4 regions of the Variovorax sp. GW821-FHT09B01 genome follow, and region 2 is predicted to be linked to each of the others. Evidence: predicted binding sites of a transcription regulator. Region 2 holds the regulator's gene; each other region holds the start of a gene.
What was found. The regulator sigma-54, encoded in region 2, starts transcription at its own class of promoters, with help from an activator protein. The targets are predictions, from matches to a motif close to TGGCANGNAANCTGCTTT.

Region 1: AC07RV_RS42530 (ammonium transporter) is a predicted target of sigma-54. The motif match lies at 2,830-2,847, and genes of this name have one in related genera.
Region 3: glnA (type I glutamate--ammonia ligase) is a predicted target of sigma-54. The motif match lies at 2,328-2,345, and genes of this name have one in related genera.
Region 4: AC07RV_RS39540 (isopenicillin N synthase family dioxygenase) is a predicted target of sigma-54. The motif match lies at 1,832-1,849, and genes of this name have one in related genera.

What each region holds. Positions count from the first base shown of each region.
Region 1 is NZ_JBWKPQ010000034.1:13,350-18,833, reverse strand. Features, by position in the region: gene AC07RV_RS42540 (thiamine pyrophosphate-binding protein) at 1-1,240, shown strand, start outside; gene AC07RV_RS42535 (hypothetical protein) at 1,237-1,551, opposite strand; gene AC07RV_RS42530 (ammonium transporter) at 1,558-2,793, opposite strand; gene AC07RV_RS42525 (sulfite exporter TauE/SafE family protein) at 3,210-3,968, shown strand; gene AC07RV_RS42520 (tripartite tricarboxylate transporter permease) at 4,022-5,484, opposite strand, start outside.
Region 2 is NZ_JBWKPQ010000022.1:95,842-101,325, forward strand. Features, by position in the region: gene AC07RV_RS36790 (phospholipase D family protein) at 1-817, opposite strand, end outside; gene AC07RV_RS36795 (RNA polymerase factor sigma-54) at 828-2,417, opposite strand; gene lptB (LPS export ABC transporter ATP-binding protein) at 2,448-3,242, opposite strand; gene lptA (lipopolysaccharide transport periplasmic protein LptA) at 3,239-3,961, opposite strand; gene AC07RV_RS36810 (thiol:disulfide interchange protein DsbA/DsbL) at 4,176-4,823, opposite strand; gene AC07RV_RS36815 (SPOR domain-containing protein) at 5,008-5,484, opposite strand, start outside.
Region 3 is NZ_JBWKPQ010000003.1:232,124-237,607, forward strand. Features, by position in the region: gene AC07RV_RS12505 (sterol desaturase family protein) at 1-443, shown strand, start outside; gene AC07RV_RS12510 (EI24 domain-containing protein) at 566-1,447, shown strand; gene AC07RV_RS12515 (competence/damage-inducible protein A) at 1,444-2,244, shown strand; gene glnA (type I glutamate--ammonia ligase) at 2,392-3,807, shown strand; gene AC07RV_RS12525 (hypothetical protein) at 3,955-4,458, shown strand; gene glnL (nitrogen regulation protein NR(II)) at 4,499-5,484, shown strand, end outside.
Region 4 is NZ_JBWKPQ010000027.1:40,100-45,583, forward strand. Features, by position in the region: gene AC07RV_RS39525 (malonic semialdehyde reductase) at 1-424, shown strand, start outside; gene rutF (NADH-dependent FMN reductase RutF) at 448-972, shown strand; gene rutR (HTH-type transcriptional regulator RutR) at 983-1,678, opposite strand; gene AC07RV_RS39540 (isopenicillin N synthase family dioxygenase) at 1,885-2,886, shown strand; gene AC07RV_RS39545 (VOC family protein) at 2,892-3,278, shown strand; gene AC07RV_RS39550 (BMP family ABC transporter substrate-binding protein) at 3,361-4,458, shown strand; gene AC07RV_RS39555 (ABC transporter ATP-binding protein) at 4,479-5,484, shown strand, end outside.

The DNA.
Region 1 (5,484 bases), on a different contig from region 2:
CCACGTGGCGACCTCGGGCCGGCCCGGCCCGGTGGTGATCGCGCTGCCCGAGGACATGCTGACCGAGGCCGCCGCGGTGGCCGATGCGCTGCCCTACGCGGTGACCGAAACCCATCCGGGCGCGGCGCAGATCGCCGAGCTGCAGCAGCGCCTCGCGCAGGCCGAGCGGCCGGTGGTGGTGCTCGGCGGCAGCCGCTGGTCGGCCGAGGCCGCGCAGCAGTTCGCGCAATTCGCCGAGGCCCACTCGCTGCCCGTGTACTGCTCGTTCCGGCGCCAGATGCTGCTGTCGGCCGAGCATCCCTGCTACGCGGGCGATCTGGGGCTGGGCGCCAATCCGCGCATGCTGCAGCGCATCCGCGAGGCCGACCTGGTGCTGCTGGTCGGCGGCCGGCTGTCGGAGGTGCCGTCGCAGGGCTACGAGCTGCTGGCCATTCCGCAGCCCGCGCAGGCGCTGGTGCACGTGCATGCCGATGCCGACGAGCTCGGCAAGCTCTACCGGCCCGTGCTGGGCATCCATGCCACGCCGCGTGCCTTCGCCGAGGCGGTGGCCGGGCTGAAGCCGGCGCAGGCGCCGGCCTGGAAGTCACGCACTGCCGAGGCGCGCGAGGAGTTCCTGCGCTGGAGCGATCCGGCGCCGATCCGCGTGCCGGGTCCGCTGCAGATGGGCGAGGTGATGCAGCACCTGCGCGAGGTGCTGCCGCACGACACCATCTTCTGCAACGGCGCGGGCAACTTCGCGACCTGGGTGCACCGCTTCTGGCCGTTCCGCGCCTTCGCGAGCCAGCTCGCGCCCACCAGCGGCTCGATGGGCTACGGCCTGCCGGCCGGGGTCGGCGCGAAGCGGCTGTGGCCGCAGCGCGAGGTGGTGGTGTTCGCGGGCGACGGCGACTTCCTGATGCACGGCCAGGAGTTCGCGACCGCGGTGCAGTACGGGCTGCCGATCCTCGTGGTGCTGCTCGACAACGCCATGTACGGCACCATCCGCATGCACCAGGAGCGCCACTACCCGGGCCGCATCAGCGCCACGCAACTGAAGAACCCCGACTTCCGCGGCTATGCCGAGGTGTTCGGCGGCCACGGCGAGCGCGTCACGAGCACCGCCGAGTTCGGCCCCGCGCTGGCGCGCGCGCGGGCCAGCGGCAAGCCCGCGATCCTGCACTGCGTGCTCGATCCGGAGGCGATCACGCCGTCGACCACGCTGCAGGCGATCCGCGATACCGCGCTCGCGAAGAGCGCCTAGCGCAGGCCGCCGATGTACTTCGGCGGCGGCTGCCGCCCGCTGCCGTCGGGCAGCCGCGCCGCGGCCTCGAGCCGCGCGGCGCGCGCCAGCGGCTCCATCGCCTGCTCGAGCCGCAGCGCGATGGCCGCGAGCTCGTCGTCGTGGGTCTCGGCCGCATGCGCGCGCGCGAAGCGCACCATCTCGGTGGCGTACTCGGCATTGACGGCCATCCACTCGGTGTCGGTCACGCGGCCGTGCTTGCGGCGCAGGGCCACGTGCAGGCGCGCCGCGAGCGCGATGCGCTCGCTTTCGGACAGGACGTGGCCATCCATCGCGGTTCAGCCTCCGATGTGTTCGCGGTGCTGGGCCAGGTCGAGCCCCTGCACCTCGCTGTCGGGATCGACGCGCAGCCCCACCAGCACGCGCACCAGGAACAGCACGATCGCGGTGCCGGCCGCGCTGTAGACCGCCACGCCGCCGACCGCGATCGCCTGCGTCAGCACGTTGCCGCTGGCGCCCGAGATGGCCTTGTCGGCGAACACGCCTGTGAGCAGCGCGCCCACGATGCCGCCGATGCCGTGCACGCCGAACACGTCGAGCGAATCGTCCGCGCCCAGCAGGCGCTTGAGGCCGGTGGCGCCCCAGTAGCAGGCCAGGCCGGCGATGGCGCCGATGGCCAGCGCCGAGGGCGGCGTGACGAAGCCCGCAGCCGGCGTGATCGCCACCAGCCCCGCGACCAGCCCCGAGCACAGGCCCAGCAGCGAGGGGCTGCGGCGCACCGTCCACTCGGCGATCATCCAGCTCGCGGCGCCCGCGGCGGCCGCCACGTGCGTGACCAGCATCGCGAGGCCCGCGCGTCCGTCGGCCGCCACCGCCGAGCCCGCATTGAAGCCGAACCAGCCCACCCACAGCAGGCTGGCGCCGGCCATGGTGAAGGCCAGGTTGTAGGGCTCGAAGGGCTCGCGGCCATAGCCGCGGCGCGGGCCCAGCGCATAGGCGCAGACCAGCCCCGCCACGCCCGCATTGACGTGCACCACCGAGCCGCCCGCGAAGTCGAGCGCGCCCATCTGCGCGAGCCAGCCGCCGGGCTCCCAGACCCAGTGCGCGATCGGCGCATAGACCAGCACGCTCCACAGCAGCGCGAACCACAGCACGGCCGAGAAGCGCATGCGCTCGACGAAGGCGCCGAGCACCAGCGCGGTGGTGATGATCGCGAAGCTCAGCTGGAACATCGCGTAGACCGTCTCGGGCACGTTGGGCGCCACGTGGCTCACGGCCAGCGTGCCGGCGTCCTTCAGGTAGTCGAAGCCCGCGAACCAGAAGCGCCCGGTGCCGCCGAGCCAGGGCCAGCCGGGCGTGAAGGCCAGCGAGTAGCCGAGCGCGAACCAGGTCAGCGACACCACCGCGGCGATGGCGACCACGCAGGCCATGGTGGCGAGCACGTTCTTGCGCCGCACCATGCCGGCGTAGAAGAGCGCGATGCCCGGCAGCGTCATCAGCAGCACCAGCACCGTGGAGGTCATCATCCACGCGGTGTCCGCGGCGCTGATGGAGGCTTGCGGTACCAGGGCCATGGCGGCGGTCTCTTCTTGGAGTGGTGGTCCGGACTCTGTGCACAAGTCGTGCCACATCGTTAACTGCGTGAAACACTTTGGTTTGCTACGCCGTGCGCGAAAGTAAGGCAAAGCGGGTAATTCCCAATGCACTGCGGCGGTGCACCCCCTAAAGTCCAGCCACTCGCGAACGGGCCCTGCTCGTGCTGCCGAGGGCCGAGGAGACAAATTCCCGATCGACAAGAACAATCATCCAAAAGGCTACATCCGAGAGCCGGGTTGAAAAATTCAGAAGCGCCGCTGGTCGGCGCTTTTTTTTGCCTGTCGCTTTCGCATCTGCGCCCCGATTCCTTGCCTTGAAAAGCGGCCAGAGAGTCGGATGTGTCGACCTCTGTAGCTACTCTTTCGATAGCGATGCCGATGCGACAATCGCGGCCATGGAAATGTGGCTGATGACCGCGGCCTCGCTGCTCGCGGGGTTCGTGGATGCGATCGTGGGTGGGGGTGGACTGATCCTGGTGCCGGCGCTGTTCGCCGCCTTCCCCGGCGCGCCGCCGGCCACGTTGCTGGGCACCAACAAGAGTGCGTCGATCTGGGGCACGGCCGCTTCGGCGGCGCAGTTCAGCCAGCGCGTGCAGATGCGCTGGGGCGCGCTGTGGCCGGCCGCGCTGGCCGGTTTCTGCGGCGCGCTGGCCGGCGCCTGGGGCGTCACCCAGTTCCCGGGCGATTTCCTGCGCCGCGCGCTGCCCGCGATCCTGCTGGCGGTGCTGCTCTACACCCTGGCGCGCAAGGACATGGGGCGCCACCACGCGCCGCGCTTCACCGGCCGCGCCGAAACGCTCGCGGCCTGCAGCATCGGCCTGGGCATCGGCGTCTACGACGGCTTCTTCGGCCCCGGCACGGGCAGCTTCCTGGTGTTCCTGTTCGTGCGCTGGATGGGCTACGACTTCCTCAACGCCTCGGCCTCGGCCAAGGTCATCAACGTGCTCACCAACGGCGCGGCGCTGCTGCTGCTCGCGCTCAAGGGCCACGTCTGGTGGCACTACGGGCTGGCGATGGCGGTCGCCAACGTGGCCGGCAGCCTGATCGGCACGCGCGTGGCGCTCAGGCACGGCGCGGGCTTCGTGCGGATCGTGTTCATGGTCGTGGTCAGCGTGCTGATCCTCAAGACCGCGTACGACGCCTTCCTCCAATAGAAAAGGCCCCGGGGCGAACCGGGGCCTTTTCTTTCATGGGATGCGCGGGGCGCTCAATCCTCGACGAAGGCTTCCTCGCGCTTGGACTTCACCGCAGGCAGCAGCACGATGCCCAGCAGCAGCGCCGCGGCCACCAGCAGGCCGGCCGACAGCGGCCGCGTGACGAACACGCTCCAGGCGCCGCGCGACAGCAGCAGCGCGCGGCGCAGGTTCTCTTCCATCATCGGCCCGAGGATGAAGCCCAACAGCAGCGGGGCCGGCTCGGTGCGCAGCTTGAGGAACAGGTAGCCGACGAAGCCGAAGATCGCGACCATCCAGACGTCGAAGGTGTTGTTGTTGGTCGAGTACACGCCGATGGCGCAGAACAGCACGATCGCCGGGAACAGGAACTTGTAGGGCACCGTCAGCAGCTTGATCCACATGCCGATCAGTGGCAGGTTCAGGATGATCAGCATCGCGTTGCCGATCCACATCGAGGCGATCAGGCCCCAGAACAGCTCGGGGTTGCTGGTCATCACCTGCGGACCGGGCTGGATGTTGTGGATCGTCATCGCGCCCACCATCAGCGCCATCACGGCGTTGGGCGGAATGCCCAGCGTCAGCAGCGGAATGAAGGAGGTCTGCGCGCCGGCGTTGTTGGCCGACTCGGGCGAGGCCACGCCGCGGATGTTGCCTTTGCCGAAGGGCACTTCGCCCGGGCGCATCTTGATCTTCTTCTCGAGCGCATAGGCCGCGAAGGCCGCCAGCAGCGCGCCGCCGCCCGGCAGGATGCCCAGGGCCGAACCGAGGGCCGTGCCGCGCAGCACCGCGGGCGTCATGCGCTTGAAGTCGTCCTTGGTGGGCCACAGGCCCTTGACCTTGTGCGTGAAGACCTCGCGCTCGTCGTCGGGCTGCGAGAGGTTGCCGATGATTTCGCCGTAGCCGAACACGCCCATGGCGATCACCACGAAGCCGATGCCGTCGGTCAGTTCGGGAATGTCGAAGCTGAAGCGCGCCACGCCCGAGTTCACGTCGGTGCCGACGATGCCCAGCAGCAGGCCCAGCACGATCATCGCCACCGCCTTGAGCAGCGAGCCCGAGGCCAGCACCACGGCGCCGATCAGGCCCAGCACCATCAGCGAGAAGTACTCGGCCGGACCGAACTTGAAGGCCAGCTCGGTCAGCGGCGGCGCGAAGGCGGCCAGGATCAGCGTGCCGACGCAGCCCGCGAAGAACGAGCCCAGGCCCGCGGCCGCGAGCGCCGGGCCCGCGCGGCCCTGCCTTGCCATCTGGTAGCCGTCGATGCAGGTCACGACCGAGGACGACTCCCCGGGCAGGTTGACCAGGATGGCGGTGGTCGATCCGCCGTACTGGGCGCCGTAGTAGATGCCGGCCAGCATGATCAGCGCCGAGACGGGCGGCAGCGCGTAGGTCGCGGGCAGCAGCATCGCGATGGTGGCGACCGGGCCGATGCCCGGCAGCACGCCGATCAGCGTGCCCAGGATGCAGCCGACCAGGCAGTACAGCAGGTTGGTGA
Region 2 (5,484 bases):
GCGCGGGCTTCGGCGGCGGCGGCGTGGTGTCGGGGCCGGTGGCGGCCTCGAAGCGGCGTCGCAGTTCATCGTTCGGCAGCGTGCTCGCCACCACCGACTCGACGGGCCGCACGTAGGGGCTGTTCCAGTACTGGTCGAACAGGCTGCCCAGGCGCGGGATCAGCGCGCCGGTCACGAAGGTGTCGAGGTCGATGAAGTTCTCGCCCGCGGTGCGCCGGAAGTACTGGTTGCCGATGTTGCGCCCGCCCGCCACGGCCATCGCGCCGTCGGCGATGAACAGCTTGTTGTGCATGCGCCGGTTGACGCGGCTGAAGTCGAACAGCGAGGCCGTGAAGCGCGCGAGCAGGCTGCCGCGGCCGGCCGGGAAGGGGTTGAACAGGCGCAGCTCGACATTGGGCGTGGCCGCGAAGCCGCGCAGCAGCTCGTCCTCGCCCGCGGTGTAGAGGTCGTCCATCAGCACGCGCACCCGCACGCCGCGCTGCGCGGCATCGCGCAGGGTGCGCAGCAGGTAGCGGCCGGTCTCGTCGTTCTCGATCTGGTAGTACTGGACGTCGAGCGTGCGCTGGGCCCGGCGCGCGAGCTGGATGCGGGTGTCGAAGGCGAAGTCGCCGCCGGGCATGAGGCGAAAGCCGCTGAGGTCGGGGTCGGGCTGCGCGGCCAGCGCGATGCGCCCGAGCGCGGTGTCCTTCGACACGGCGATGGCCTTGGTGGGGGCGCGCGGAGCCTCGTCGGGCAAGGTGGCGCAACCGGCGGCCAGCAGCGCGGCCGCGATGGCGAACACCCGGAGCCCACAGCGCGACAGCAGGCGTCGGGCCATCGGCGGCTTTCTACAGGGCCTTGCGCAGGTTGGCGGGCGCAATGCGCAGCGCCTCGCGGTACTTGGCGACGGTGCGGCGCGCGCACTCGATGCCCTGCTCCTTGAGCATCTCGGAGATCTGGCTGTCCGACAGCGGCTTCTTCACGCTCTCCGAACCGACGAACTGCTTGATCAGCGCGCGCACCGCGGTGCTCGAGGCATTGCCGCCGGTCTCGGTGCCCAGCGCCGAGCCGAAGAAGTACTTGAGCTCGACCGTGCCGAAGGGCGTCGACATGTACTTCGCGGTGGTCACGCGCGAGATGGTGGACTCGTGCAACCCGAGCTCGTCGGCGATCTCGCGCAGCACCAGCGGGCGCATCGCGAGTTCGCCGTGCACGAAGTAGCTCTTCTGCCGCTCGACGATGGCGTTGCTCACGCGCAGGATGGTGTCGAAGCGCTGCTGGATGTTCTTGATGAACCAGCGCGCCTCCTGCAGCCGTTGCGACAGCGCCTGGCTGCCCTCGCCCTTGTGCGACTTGAGCGCGCCGGCATAGATGTCGTGCACGCGCAGCCGCGGCATCACCTCGGGGTTGAGCATGACGCGGAACTTCACGTTGGTGCCGCGGCCGGTCTTGGTGACGATCACGTCGGGAATGACGATGTTGCGCTCGACGTCGACGAAGCGGCGGCCCGGCTTGGGTTCGAGCCGCGCGATGATCTGCAGCGCCGAGCGCACCAGCTCCTCGTTGGTTCGCGTGAGCGTGGCCAGGCGCTTGAAGTCGCGCCGCGCGAGCAGCTCCATCGGCTGCTTGCAGATGGCGAGCGCGGTCTTGCGCACCAGCTCTTCTTCCTCGGTCTCGTCCTCGTCAGCCAGCGCGCGCAGCTGGATCGCGAGGCATTCGCCGAGGTCGCGCGCGCCCACGCCCGCGGGCTCCAGGCTCTGCAGCAGGCCCAGCGCGACCTGGAAGTGGTGCACCAGCTCGTCGAACTGGTCGTTGTCGTCGCCCGCGAGGCCCGAGGCCAGCGCCGGCAGCGAATCCTCGAGGTAGCCGTCGTCGTTGAGCGACTCGATCAGGAAGCGCAGCGCGGCGCTGTCGTTCTCGTTGAGCCGCAGGCTCAACGCCTGGCGGTGCAGGAAGGATTGCAGCGATTCCTGGCTGCGCGCGAGCTCGGTGGCATCGGCGCGCTCGTCGTCGCCGGTGCTGCTGTTGTTGCGCGCGGGCGCGTCGCTGCCCCATTCGCTGTCGTCGGGCGCCATGTCGACGGTGCCGTCGCCTTCCCAGTCGGGCTCGCGCTCGGGCGAGTCGAGGGCCGGCTCGGCCTCGGACGACGAGGTGGTCTCGGTGGACGTGGTCGAAGTCGAAGGCGCGGCGCTCGCGTAGTCGCTCTCGGCTTCGCGCTCGGTGTCCTCGCGCGGCGCGGGCGTGTCGGCGGCGTCGAGGCCGAACTCCTCGCGCGCGGCTTCCTCGGCGGTGCGCTCGAGGAAGGGGTTCTCGTCGAGCATCTGCTCGACCTCCTGGCTCAGTTCGAGCGTGGAGAGCTGCAGCAGCCGGATCGACTGCTGCAGCTGAGGCGTCAGCGCGAGATGCTGCGAAACGCGCAGCGACAAGCCTTGTTTCATGCCCTCAGGAAATGACTTGCACGAGGGTCATCACATCCGGAAGTGCTCGCCCAGGTAGACCCGGCGCACTTCGGCGTTGTCGACGATCTCCGAGGGCGTGCCCTGTGCCAGCACATGGCCGTCGCTGATGATGAAGGCGTGGTCGCAGATGCCCAGCGTCTCGCGCACGTTGTGGTCGGTGATGAGCACGCCGATGCCGCGTTCCTTCAGGAAGCTGATGATGCGCTGGATCTCGATCACCGCGATCGGGTCGATGCCGGCGAAGGGTTCGTCGAGCAGGATGAAGCGCGGCTGGGTGGCCAGCGCGCGCGCGATCTCGACGCGGCGGCGTTCGCCGCCCGACAGCGCGAGCGCGGGCGAATCGCGCAGGTGGTCGACACGCAGGTCGGCCAGCAGCTCCGACAGGCGCTCTTCCATGCGCTGCTTCGACAGCGCCTGCGGCCGGCCGTTGGCATCGGGCTCGCGCTGCAGCTCGAGCACCGCGCGCACGTTCTCCTCGACCGTGAGCTTGCGGAAGATCGAGGCTTCCTGCGGCAGGTAGCTCAGGCCCATGCGCGCGCGGCGGTGGATCGGCATGTGGGCGATCGGCTCGCCGTCGATGGAGATCTCGCCCGCGTCGGCGCGCACCAGCCCGACGATCATGTAGAACGAGGTGGTCTTGCCGGCGCCGTTGGGCCCGAGCAGTCCGACCACTTCGCCCTTCTGCACGTCGAGCGAGACGTCCTTGACCACCTTGCGGCTGCCATAGCTCTTTTGCAGGCCGCGCGCGACGAGGCGGCTGCCCGGCACGCCGTTGGCTTCCTGGGTTCCGGCGGCTTCGATCACTTGCGTTCTTCCCCTTCGCCGCTCAGCGTGGTGGTGGAGCGCAGTCCGGCGCCCGGTGCCGGCGTGGGCGCCGGGGCCGCGGGACGGCGCGTGGCCGGCGCCGAGGCGCCGGGCGCACCCGGTGCGGCGGGCGCGGCCGACTTCGGCGTGAGGATGGCCTTGACGCGGCCACCGCCACCTGGCGCCGACACGCCGGCGTTGGGCGGCACGGTCGAGCCGTTGACGGTGTAGGTGTCGTTGCTCTGGTCGTAGACGATCAGCGCGCCGCTGCTCTCGTCGTTGGGCGTGGCGCCGACCAGGCGGCGCATGACGGCGCGGCGGATGAACTTGACGTTGTCGGCGCGGCTGTCGTACTCGATGACCTCGGACTCGCCCTCGATCCACTCGTCGCCGTTGCCGTTGCGCTTCTGCTTGTAGTAGGCGAGCTTGCCGGGCGCCGCGGTGACCACGCCGTACTGGTAGCCCTCGGGGTCCTGGCGCACGTCGATGCGCGCGCCGCGGATGATGATGGTGCCCTTGGTGACCACCACGTTGCCGGTGAAGACGCTGGTCTGCTTGAGATCGTCGTAGCGCATCGAATCGGATTCGATGTTCATCGGCTTGGTCCGGTCGGCCGTTTCGGCCAGGGCGGAGGCGGCGGAGCCGGCCAGCAGCAGCGCGGCCAGCACGAGGCGACCGGTGCGGCGAAGGGAGGAGGTGGGGTGAGAGTGCGATGTCATAGAGGCACGAAACTTGCTCTGCATTGTATGCGGCCCATCGCGCCAGACCCATGCGCGCGGATGAAAAAGCCCCGGGGCGGCGAACCCGGGCACGGCACCCCGCGGGATCGCCCCGCGTTCTGCCGACCGGCCGGATGACGGCCCGGCCGCCCCGGAACCCTCGATGGGATTCCGGCCTCCCGGCGGCGGAGCGGCCAGGGCCGCGAGACCGGTCTCAACCCTTGCGGGCTTCGCCGATCAGATAGTTGGTCACGGCCAGCGCCTTGTTCATGTTGCCGGCGAGTTCGCCGTCCACGTACCAGCGGCCGGCCACGGCCAGCGCGGGCACGCCGGCCACCTTGTAGGCCTCGGTCAGCTGCGAGGCGCGCTTGGCCTTGCTCGCCACGCCGAAGGAGGTGAACAGCTCCTTGAACTTCGCGCCGTCGAGGCCGTTCTTCTCGGCCCAGGCCACGATGTTGGCGTCGCCGTTCACGTTTTGGCGCTGGGCGTGGATCGCGTTGAAGACCTTGGGCTGGTACTCGTCGACCTTGCCCAGCGCCTCGAGCGCGTAGTACAGGCGCTGCTTGGCTTCGACGTCGTTGCCCACGAAGGGCACCGGCACGCGGCGCAGCACCACGTCCTTGGGCTGGCCCTTGGCCCAGGCCTCGAGCGCGGGCTCGAAGTCGTTGCAATGCGGGCAGTTGTACGAGAAGAACTCGATCACCTCGATCTTGCCGGCCGGTGCGTCGACCGGCACGCGCTTGTCGAGCACGAGGTATTCGGTGCCGGCCTTCGGTGCGCGGGCCTGGGCTTGCGCGGGCAGATGGGCCATCAGGCCGAGCGAGCCAGCGGCGACGGCCAGCGAGAAATCACGACGTTTCATGGGAAAGAGCTCTCCAGTTGGTAGACGGCAGACTGAGCCGGGCCGATGAAGCGGAGTTCCCGCGCGCGGTGCTCGGGGCTCCGGGAAACCGGGGGCGGCGCGGACCGCGGCGAAGCTTAAAGAAAAACCATGACCGTTGTCGGGAGAGGCCACCCGGCGGCGGCGCTCCCCGGCCGGACGGCGCTCAGCGCTGGACGCGCACCAGCGCCGAGTCGAGGCCGGCGCCGTCCATCCGTTCCTTGAGGCGGTCGGCGTCGTCCTTCTTGTTGAACGGACCGGCACGCACGCGGTAGACGGTGCGGCCGGCCTGCTCGCGCTCGGTCACGCGGGCCTCGACGCCCATCAGCGAGAGCTTGGCGCGCTGCGCCTCGGCGTCCTCGGTGGTGCGGAAGGCGCCGGCCTGCACAAAGTACATGAAGGGATCGGCACCGCCGGAGCCGGTGGCTGCCGCGGCATTGCCGCTGCTCGACGACGGGGCGGCGGCCACCGTGGTGCTGCCGCCGACGCTGCCGGCGCGGGCCCGGGCCAGGTCGCCGAGCGGATCGTTCGAGGGCGGCAGCGCATTGGCCTCGGCCGGCACCGGCGCGGGCCGCGCGGGTTTGGGCGCGACCACCACCGGCACCGGCGCCGTGGGCGGCGGGGTGCCGGGCGAGACCGTGGC
Region 3 (5,484 bases), on a different contig from region 2:
ACCGCAACCACCTGCTCGACGACATCCTGCACGACACCCTGATCGTGATCGTGGCGCAGCTGATCGGCGTGGCGCCGGGCCAGTTCATCGCCTTCGTCGCCTTCACCCAGCTCAGCGAGAGCCTGCAGCACGCCAACCTGCGCCTGAGCTTCGGCGCCCTCGGCGAGCGGCTATGGATCAGCCCGCGCTTCCACCGGCTGCACCACAGCATCGGGCTGGGCCACGAGTCGAACGGCAAGAGCACGCTCGGCGGCCACAACTTCGGCGTGCTGCTGCCCTGGTGGGACATGATGTTCGGGACCGCCAACTTCGAGAACCGCTACGACCCGACCGGCGTGCGCGACCAGGTCGAGCCCGATGCCGCGGGCAAGGTGCGCGACTACGGCCAGGGTTTTTGGGCCCAGCAGTGGCTGGGGCTCAAGCGCATGGTCGGCCGCGGTTGAGCGCGGCGGCTTCTCTCCAGCTGCCTCACCTGCGCGCGGCGTGCGCGCGAACCGGCGAATCGCCCGTCCGCCGGCTCTGGCTTCACGGCCACACGGGGCGCGCCGGGTTATCCTCCGGCCCGATGCGCCTGCTCCTCGACTCCTTCTGGCGCGCGGTGGCCTATTGCATGCTGCCGCGCGTGATCGTGCTGTCGTTGGTGCCGCTGGGCCTGATGGTGCTGCTGGCCGCCGTCTTCGGCTACTTCTACTGGGATGCCGCGGTCGCCTGGACGCGCGGCGCGCTCGAATCCTGGCCGCTGCTGGCCAGCTTCTGGGAATGGATCGGGCGGCTGTTCTCGGGCGACGTCACCTCGGTGCTGGCGCCGCTCGCCGTGGTGTTCGCAGCCACGCCGTTGATCGTGGTGCTGTCGCTCCTGATCGTGGCGGGCTTCATGGCGCCGGCGCTCACGCGGCTGGTGGCCGAGCGCCGCTTTCCCTCGCTCGAGCGCAAGAAGGGCGCCTCCTTCTTCGGCAGCGTCGCGCGCTCCATCGGCCTGACCGTGCTGGCGCTGCTCGCGCTGGTGGTCTCGATGCCGCTGTGGCTGATTCCCCCGCTGGTGCTGATCCTGCCGCCGCTGATCTGGGGCTGGCTCACCTACCGCGTGATGAGCTTCGACGCACTGGCCGAGCATGCCAGCGCCGAGGAGCGCGCCACCTTGCTCCGCGCGCACCGGCTGCCGCTGTTGTGCATCGGCGTGCTCTGCGGCTACCTGGGCGCGGCGCCGAGCATCGTCTGGGCCTCGGGCCTGCTGTTCGCGGCCGCCTTCTTCGTGCTGGTGCCGCTCGCGATCTGGATCTACACCCTGGTCTTCGCCTTCTCGGCCCTGTGGTTCGGCCACTACTGCCTCGATGCGCTGGCGCAGCTGCGCGGCCAGCGCGCGGCTGCGGCGGCGGCCGCCATCCCGGGCGACGCCGCCGCCATCGAGGCCGACCAGGCCGTTCTCTCCCAATGGAAATCCCCATGACCCGTGAATTCGGCCTGATCGTCGTCGGCGACGAGATCCTTTCGGGCAAGCGCCTCGACAAGCACATGCCCAAGGTGATCGAGCTGCTCGCGGCGCGCGGCCTGCAACTGGGCTGGGCCGAATACGTGGGCGACGTGCCCGAGCGCATCACGGCCGCGCTGGCGCGCGCCTTCGCCTCGGGCGACGTCGTCTTCTCGACCGGCGGCATCGGCGCCACCCCCGACGACCACACCCGCCAGTGCGCCGCCAAGGCGCTGGGCGTGCCGCTGGCGCTGCATCCCGAGGCCGAGCTGCTGATCCGAGAGCGCATGCAGGACACGGCGCGCGAGCAGGGCGTGGCCTACGAGCCCGACCGGCCCGACAACATCCACCGGCTCAACATGGGCGTGTTTCCCGAGGGCGCCCGGATCATCGCCAACCCCTACAACAAGATCCCGGGCTTCAGCGTCGGCGACGTCCATTTCGTGCCCGGTTTCCCGGTCATGGCCTGGCCGATGATCGAGTCGGTGCTCGACGCCCGTTATGCCGATCTTTTCGTCCGGACCCGGGTCCTGGAGAAGTCCGTGATCGTTTTCGGTGCCATGGAAGCCACCCTCACGCCCCTGATGCAGGCGATCGAGGAGCGCCATGCGCGCATCAAGGTTTTCAGCCTGCCGAGCGTCGATCACCCTCAGTACGGCCGTCATATCGAGCTCGGCGTCAAGGGCGACCCGGAACTGCTCGACGCGGCCTACGGCCAGCTCATCGAAGGCCTGCACACTTTTAATGCGCAACTTGGCCCAGAATTGGTGCGTTGATTTTGATCGCACCAATTTGGTGAATTCGGCCGTGTTTCAGGCCGCCAAAGTGCGTGCCGCCGGCCGTTCATCGCAGGCGACAATGGCACAGAAACTGCATCCCGCATCCCTGTATTCCCAACCACCCATCCAACTCAGGAGAAATTGATGGCAAAGACCGTCGCCGACGTCATGAAGCTCGTGAAGGAAAACGAGGTCAAGTTCGTCGACTTCCGTTTCACCGACACCCGCGGTAAAGAACAACACGTGACCGTGCCCGTGTCGCACTTCGACGAAGACAAGTTCAGCTCGGGCCACGCGTTCGACGGCTCGTCCATCGCCGGCTGGAAGGGGATCGAGGCGTCGGACATGCAGCTGATGCCCGACCCGAACACCGCGAACATCGATCCCTTCTTCGAAGAGACCACGATGATCCTGACCTGCGACGTGATCGACCCGACCGACGGCAAGCCGTACGAGCGCGATCCCCGTTCGCTGGCCAAGCGCGCCGAAGCCTACATGAAGGCCTCGGGCCTGGGCGACACGGCCTACTTCGGTCCGGAACCCGAATTCTTCGTGTTCGACGGCGTGCGCTGGAAGAACGACATGTCGGGCTGCTTCGTGAAGATCGATTCCGAAGAAGCCTCGTGGAACACCGACAAGGAATACGAGCACGGCAACAGCGGCCACCGTCCCGCCGTCAAGGGCGGCTATTTCCCGGTTCCCCCGGTCGACAGCTTCCAGGACATGCGTTCGGAAATGTGCCTGGTGCTCGAATCGCTGGGCATCCCGGTCGAAGTGCATCACCATGAAGTGGCCAACGCCGGCCAGATGGAACTCGGCACCAAGTTCAGCACGCTGATCCAGCGCGCCGACTGGGTCCAGCTGCAGAAGTACGTGATCCACAACGTGGCCCACGCCTACGGCAAGACCGCCACCTTCATGCCCAAGCCCATCGTCGGCGACAACGGCTCGGGCATGCACGTGCACCAGTCGGTCTGGAAGGACGGCAAGAATCTGTTCGCCGGCGACGGCTATGCAGGTCTCTCGGACTTCGCGCTGCACTACATCGGCGGCATCATCAAGCACGCCCGTGCTCTGAACGCCATCACGAACCCCGGCACCAACAGCTACAAGCGCCTGGTCCCCGGCTTCGAAGCCCCGGTGAAGCTGGCCTATTCGGCCAAGAACCGCTCGGCCTCGATCCGCATCCCGTTCGTGGCGAACCCGAAGGGCCGTCGCGTCGAAGCGCGCTTCCCCGATCCGCTGATGAACCCGTACCTCGGTTTCGCCGCGCTGCTGATGGCCGGTCTCGACGGCGTGGAAAACAAGATCCACCCGGGCGAAGCCGCGAGCAAGGACCTCTACCATCTGCCGCCGGAAGAGGACGCGCTGATCCCGACCGTCTGCCACAGCCTCGACCAGGCCCTCGAGTACCTCGACAAGGACCGTGCCTTCCTGACCAAGGGCGGCGTGTTCACCGATGCGTACATCGATGCCTACATCGACCTGAAGATGCAGGAAGTCACGCGCTTCCGCATGGCCACGCACCCGGTCGAATTCGACATGTACTACTCGCTCTGATCGCAGTTTCCCGCTCGGAGTAACACGAAAGGACGGCCTCGGCCGTCCTTTTCATTGGGGCCGGAACATCCTGTCATCGGGGGCGTCGAATTGCATGAAAATGCGCCTTTTCGCGCTCTCCCGGGCCCTCGAGGTCCCCAAGATCCCATGAAGACTGCCGCACCACTTCTCCTCCTGGCCGCTTCCCTGTTCGCCCTGCCGGCGCTTGCCCAGGAGCGCGTCTGGCGTTGCGGGAACGAATACACCAACAACGCCACCGTCGCGCAGCAGCGCGGCTGCAAGGTGATGGAGGGCGGCAACGTCACCGTCGTGCAGGGCGCCTCGCGTGCCGCGCTCGGCGGTGCCGCCGCTTCGACCTCCGCGGCGCGCTCGCCGGCCGGCAGCCCGCGCGTCGAGGGTTCCGACCAGCGCGCGCGCGACGGCGAGGCGCGCTCGGTGCTCGAGTCCGAACTGCGCAAGGCCGAGTCCCGCCAGGCCGAGCTGCAGAAGGAATACAACAACGGCGAGCCCGAGAAGCAGGGCAGCGAAGGCCGCAACTACCAGAAGTACCTCGACCGCGTGGCCGAGATGAAGGCCGAACTGGCCCGCAACGAAAGCGACATCGCCGGCATCCGCCGCGAGATCAGCCGGCTGCCGGCACCCAAGAACTAACCCGTTCCTGCATCGGCAGGACGAACACCACAGGATTTCCATGGCTTTCGGAAAGAAGGCGGCAAGCGCCAGTCCGCGCTTTCAGGCCTTCGACCTGCTGTCGACCCTGATCGCGGTCGTCAACAGCAAGGGCTCGGTGCTGTTCGCCAATGCCGGCCTCGAGGACGCGCTCGGCACCTCGCGCCGCACGCTCGAGGGCTCGCAGTTCGGCGCCTGCTTCCACGAACCCCAGGTGCTGCGCACCGCCATCGACGGCGCGAGCGCCAACGACTTCGCCACCCTGCGCTACGAGGCCTTCCTGCGCCGCGTCAACCACGAGCTGATGCCGGTGCAGGTCACGCTGGCCAAGGGCGAGAAGGCCGGCGAACTGATCGTCGAGATGCTGCCGCTCGAGCACCAGGTGCGGCAGGACCGCGAGGAGCGGCTGCTCGACCAGGCGCAGGCCAACAAGGAACTGATCCGCAACCTCGCGCACGAGATCAAGAACCCGCTCGGCGGCATCCGCGGCGCCGCGCAGCTGCTGCAGATGGAGGTCGAGTCGCGCGACCTCATCGAATACACCCAGGTCATCATCCACGAAGCCGACCGGCTGCAGACGCTGGTCGACCGCCTGCTGGCGCCGCACCGCCGGCCGCACGTGGTGGGCGACGTCAACATCCACGAGGTTTGCGAGCGCGTGCGCTCGGTGATCCTCGCGGAGTTCCCGCGCGACCTGCACATCGAGCGCGACTTCGATGTCTCGATCCCCGAGTTCCGCGGCGACCGCGAGCAGCTGATCCAGGCCACGCTCAACATCGTCCACAACGCCGCGCAGGCCCTGGCCGAGCGCCGCGCGGCCGGCGATGCGTGCATCACTTTCAAGACCCGGGTCGCGCGCCAGGTGATCTTCAACAAGCAGTGGTATCGATTGGCACTGGAATTGCATGTCATCGACAATGGACCGGGCGTGCCGGACGCGATCAAGGACCGAATCTTCTATCCGCTGGTGTCGGGTAGAGAGGGTGGTACAGGGCTGGGTTTGACGCT
Region 4 (5,484 bases), on a different contig from region 2:
CGTGCGCACGCCCGAGGGCAAGGCCCGGCTCGCGCCCGCGCTGTCCAAGGGCAACCTCGACAAGACCATGAGCGCACCCGTCACCGTCATCGCCGCTTGGGACCGCAGGTTCTACGACCGGCTGCCCAGCCTCTTCCCGCATGCCGATGCGCGCAGCTGGTTCACCGGCAGCCCCGAGGCCGCGCACGAGACGGCCTTTCGCAATGCCAGCCTGCAGGCCGGCTACCTGCTGCTGGCGGCGCGCGCGCTCGGGCTCGACGCGGGCCCGATGTCGGGCTTCGACAAGGCCAAGGTCGACGCCGCCTTCTTCGAGGGCAGCGACTGGACCGTCAACTTCCTCATCAACCTCGGCCACGGCGACGCGTCGAAGCTGTTCGGGCGCCTGCCGCGCCTGGGCTTCGACGAGGCCTGCGTGCTGGCCTGAAAGCACCTGGCATGCAACACGCCATGGCCTCCATTCCGACGCCCGCCGGGTTGCCGCCCGGCCTGCAGAAAAGCGACTATCGCAACGCAATGGCGCGACTGGGCGCGGCCGTCAACATCATCACCACCGACGGTCCCGCGGGCCGCGCCGGCTTCACGGCCTCGGCCGTCTGCAGCGTGACCGACGAGCCGCCGACCCTGCTCGTGTGCCTGAACCGCTCGGCCTCGGTGTACCCGGCCTTCAAGGCCAATGGCGTGCTGTGCGTGAACGTGCTGGCCGCGGGCCATCAGTCGCTGTCCGCGCTGTTCGGCGGCCGCACGCCGATGGACGAGCGCTTCGCCGCCGGCCGCTGGCGCCGCGATGCCACCGGCTCGCCGATGCTCGAGGACGCGGCCGTCTCCTTCGACTGCCGCGTGATGCACGCCACCAGCGCGGGCACGCACGACGTGCTGTTCTGCGAAGCCGTGGCCATCGCCATCGGCGGCGCGGCGCAGGGGCTGATCTACTTCGATCGGCGCTATCACGAGATCGCGGCGCCGCCGCACTGAAGCCGCGAACTCAACGCGGCTCGATGCCCTGCAGCACGATGCGCTGCACGTTCTCCACGGTGCGCTCGAAGAATCCCTCGTCTTCCAGCGTGTGACCCGACAGCGCCTGCACCTGCACGCCGAAGTCGGCGTAGTGCTGCGTGATCGCCCACAGCGCGAAGATCAGGTGCGGCGGATCGACCGGCGCGAGCTTGCCGGCCTCGACCCAGGCGCGGATCACTTCGGACTTCTTCTCCACCAGCGTGCGCAGCTCGCGATCGAGTTCGTCGCGCAGCAGCGGCGCGCCCTGGATCATCTCGAGGCAGAACAGGCGCGAGGCATCGGGCCGGTCGCGCGAGATCACGAGCTTGCGGCGGATGTAGTCGCCGATCGCCTCGCGCGGATCCTGCTCGGCGCTGAAGCCGCGCAGCGGCTCCAGCCACAGCGCGAGCAGGTCGCGCAGCACGTTGACGTAGAGCTCTTCCTTGTTCGCGAAGTAGTAGAGCAGGTTGCTCTTCGACACGTCGGCGCGCGCGGCCACCTGGTCGATCGAGGTGCCGTGCAGCCCGAAGCGCGAGAACAGCCCGAGCGCCGCGCCCAGGATCGCGCTGCGCTTGTTCTCGATCTGGCGCAGCCGCCGGTTCACCGCCGACGCGCTGCGCACGGCGGGCTTGCGGCTCGGCTTCTCGCTGTGGCTGGCCGCGGCCAGCGCCTTGGTCTTCGGCATCTTCCCTCGCTCTTTCTGTCTTCGTCGATCGTTGGTTCGGAACGCGCACCACTGTAAGGCCGCGATGCATCGCACCGCGCCGCGCCGGTGTTCCGAAGGCCTCGCGGCGCACCATGCTGACGCGACGAAAGCGATTTGTCCATTTGGTCCAACTGGCACAGACGTTGCATGGCGAAAGGCATGCCAAGCCCATGGAGCCATTCGCCATGACCCTGCTGTCCGTTCCCATCATCGATCTCGCGCCGTACTTCGCCGGCACCGCCGAAGGCAAGGCCGAGGTCGCGTACAAAGTCGACGAAGCCTGCCGCAGCATCGGCTTCCTCGTGATCACCAACCACGGCATCGCGCCCGAGCTGATCGAACGCGTGGCCTCGCTGTCGCGGCGCTTCTTCGAGCTGCCCCTGGCCGAGAAGCGCAAGGTCGACCGCCCGCGCGAGGACGCGGTGCGCGGCTACAGCGCGGTCGGCGAGGAAGGCCTGTCGTACAGCCTCGAGGAGGCGGCACCGGGCGACCTCAAGGAGTCGTTCTCGATCGGCCCCTCGAACGTGCCCGACGACGACTACCACCGCGGTCCCGCGGCCGGCCCGCACTTCGAGCCCAACAGCTGGCCGCCGATCGAGGGCTTCCGCGAAGCCTACGAGGGCTACTTCGAGGCGATGAGCGATCTCTCGCGCTCGCTGATGCGCGTGTTCGCGCTCGGCCTCGCGCTGCCCGAGCGCTTCTTCGACGACAAGATCGACCGCCACATCAGCATGTTCCGCGTGCTGAGCTATCCGCCACAGCGCGAGCAGCCGCTGCCGGGCCAGCTGCGCGCGGGCGCGCACAGCGACTACGGCAGCCTCACCATCGTGCTGCCCGACGACAAGGGCCTGCAGGTGTTCAACAAGGCCGGCCAGTGGGTCGACGTGCCGCAGGTCGAGGGCGGCCTGGTCGTCAACATCGCCGACCTGATGATGCAGTGGACCAACGACCAGTGGGTGTCGACGCTGCACCGCGTGATCAACCCGCCCTTCGAGGTGGCGAGCACCAACCGACGGCAGTCGCTGGTGTTCTTCCACCAGCCCAACTACGACGCGATGGTCGAGTGTCTGCCGAGCTGCCTCGCGCCCGGCGAACAACCGAAGTACGCGCCGATCTCCTCGGGCGACCACCTGACCTCGAAGTTCGTCAAGCAGACGACCTTCGGCGGCACCAAGGTGACGGCGTAGAGCACATGGCCCACCTGTCCTACGTCAACGTCTTCGCGAAGGACGTGGTCGCGCTCAGCGGCTTCTACCAGCGCGTGTTCGGTTTCCCCGAGATCGAGGCGATCCGCTCGCCGATCTTCCGCGGCCTCGACACCGGCAAGTCGAGCCTGGGCTTCAACGCGCTCGATGCCTACGAACTGCTGCAGCTCGCCGAGTTCTCCGACACGCGCGGCGTGAAGTTCCTGCTCAACATCGACGTCGACAGCCAGGACGAGGTCGACCGGATGGTGCCGATCGCGCTCGAGGCCGGCGCCACGCTCGTCAAGGCGCCCTATCGCACCTACTACGACTGGTACCAGTCGGTGTTGCTCGATCCCGAGGGCAACGTGTTCCGCATCAACTTCATGCTGTGACGCGAACGCGGCGTCCCCGCGCCTGCTCGTTCTCCTTCTTCTTTCCGCCCCTTCCGTCATGCCTCTCTCGAAAGGTCGCTCCATGTCGCGCACTCCCGTTTCCTGCCTCGCCCTGGCCTTCGCGGCGGGCGCGGCGTCCCTCGCGGCGCTGCCCGCGGCCGCCGCCGACGGCTTCACGCTCAAGGACAAGCCCAAGATCGCGATGCTCTACTTCGGCCCCAAGAACGACGGCGGCTGGACCCAGGCCTTCGACGAGGCGCGCGCGAAGATCGAGAAGGAACTCGGCCAGAAGATCCAGTTCGTCGAGAACGTGCCCGAGGACGCCTCGGCCATCAAGCCCGCGGCCGAGAAGTTCATCCAGCGCGGCGCCAACATCGTCATCGGCACGGCCTTCGGCTACTCCGACAGCTTCAAGGACCTGGCCGCCAAGTACCCCGACGTCGCCTTCCTCAACGGCTCGGGCACCACCAACGGCCGCAACCTCGAATCCTTCTACGGCCGCACCTACGAGAGCCAGTACCTGTGCGGCATGGCCGCGGGCGCGGCCTCCAGGAGCGGCAAGCTGGGCTTCGTCGCGGCCAATCCCTTCGGCGTGGTGAACTGGACCATCAACGCCTTCGCGCTCGGCGCGCAGAAGATGAACCCCAACGCCACCGTCAACGTGATCTACACCGGCGCGTGGAACGACCCCGTGAAGGAACGCGCCGCCGCCGCCGCGCTGATCGACCAGGGCGCCGACGTGATCGGCCAGCACGTCGACAGCCCCACGCCGCAGATCGTCGCGCAGGAGCGTGGCGTCTACGGCACCGGCCACCACCGCGACCTGCGCCAGTTCGCGCCCAAGGCCACGCTGTGCTCCTCGGTCTGGGTGTGGGACCGCTTCCTGACGCCCGAGCTCAAGAAGATCATGGCCGGCAACTGGAAGCCCGCCGAGTACGGCGCCTTCATTTCGATGAAGGACGGCGGCACCGACATCGCGGGCTTCGGTCCGGCCGTGCCCAAGGACAAGGCCGCGCTGATCACCGCCGAGCGCGACGCGCTCATGAAGGGCAAGCAGATCTACGCCGGCCCGCTGGCCGACCGCGACGGCAAGGAGCGCGTGGCCAAGGGCGCCGTGCTGTCCGATGCCGACCTCTGGAAGATGGACTGGTTCGTCAAGGGCGTGGTCACGCAGAAGTAGCCGCGAGGAATTCCACCCCCATGCCCAACGCGCTCGAACTCACCGGCATCCGCAAATCCTTCGACGGCTTCGCGGCGCTGACCGACGCGCACTTCGCCGCGCGCTGGGGCGAGGTGCATGCGCTGCTCGGCGAGAACGGCGCGGGCAAGTCCTCGCTGATGAACATCGCGGCCGGCCTCTATGCGCCCGAGGCGGGCCAGCTGCTGGTCGACGACAACGCGGTGCGCTTCGCCGGCCCGCGCGATGCGGCGCGCCAGCGCATCGGCATGGTCCACCAGCATTTCAAGCTGGTGCGGCCCTTCACCGTGGCGCAGAACATCCTGCTGACCGCGCCGCCTTCGGCCGAGTTCCGAAGCCATGGCGAGCGGCTGCGCGACATCGCGCGCGACATCCGCAACAAGGCCTCGGCGCTGGGCTTCGACATCGACCCGATGCGCCGCGTCGACACGCTCTCGATCGCCGAACAGCAGCGCGTGGAGATCCTCAAGGTGCTGCTCGCGGGCGCGCGCATCCTGATCCTCGACGAGCCCACCGCCGTGCTGACCGACCAGGAGGCCGCGCGGCTGCTGCAGACCGTGCAGGGGCTCGCGCGCGGCGGCGCCGCGGTGGTGCTGGTCACGCACAAGATGGCCGACGTGAAGACCTATGCCGACCGCGTGACCGTGATGCGCGGCGGCCGCACCGTGGCCACGCTGCGCCCGCAGGACGCGTCGGTCGCCGAGCTCGTGAAGCTCACGGTGGGCGAAGCGGTCGCGGCCTCGGCCTTCCGGCCCGCGCCCTCGGCACGCGGCGCGGTGCGCCTGTCGGTGCGCGGCCTGCGCACCCCCGCCTCGCCCGAGGGACGCCGCGTGCTCGACGGCGTCGACCTCGTGCTGCACGCGGGCGAGATCTACGGCCTGGCCGGCGTCGGCGGCAACGGCCAGGGCGAGCTGGCCGGCGCGATCCTCGGCCTGCCGGGCGAGGCCGTCGAGGGCGAGATCCGGCTCGAGGGCCATGGCGACCTGAAGGCGATGGCCGCCGCGGCGC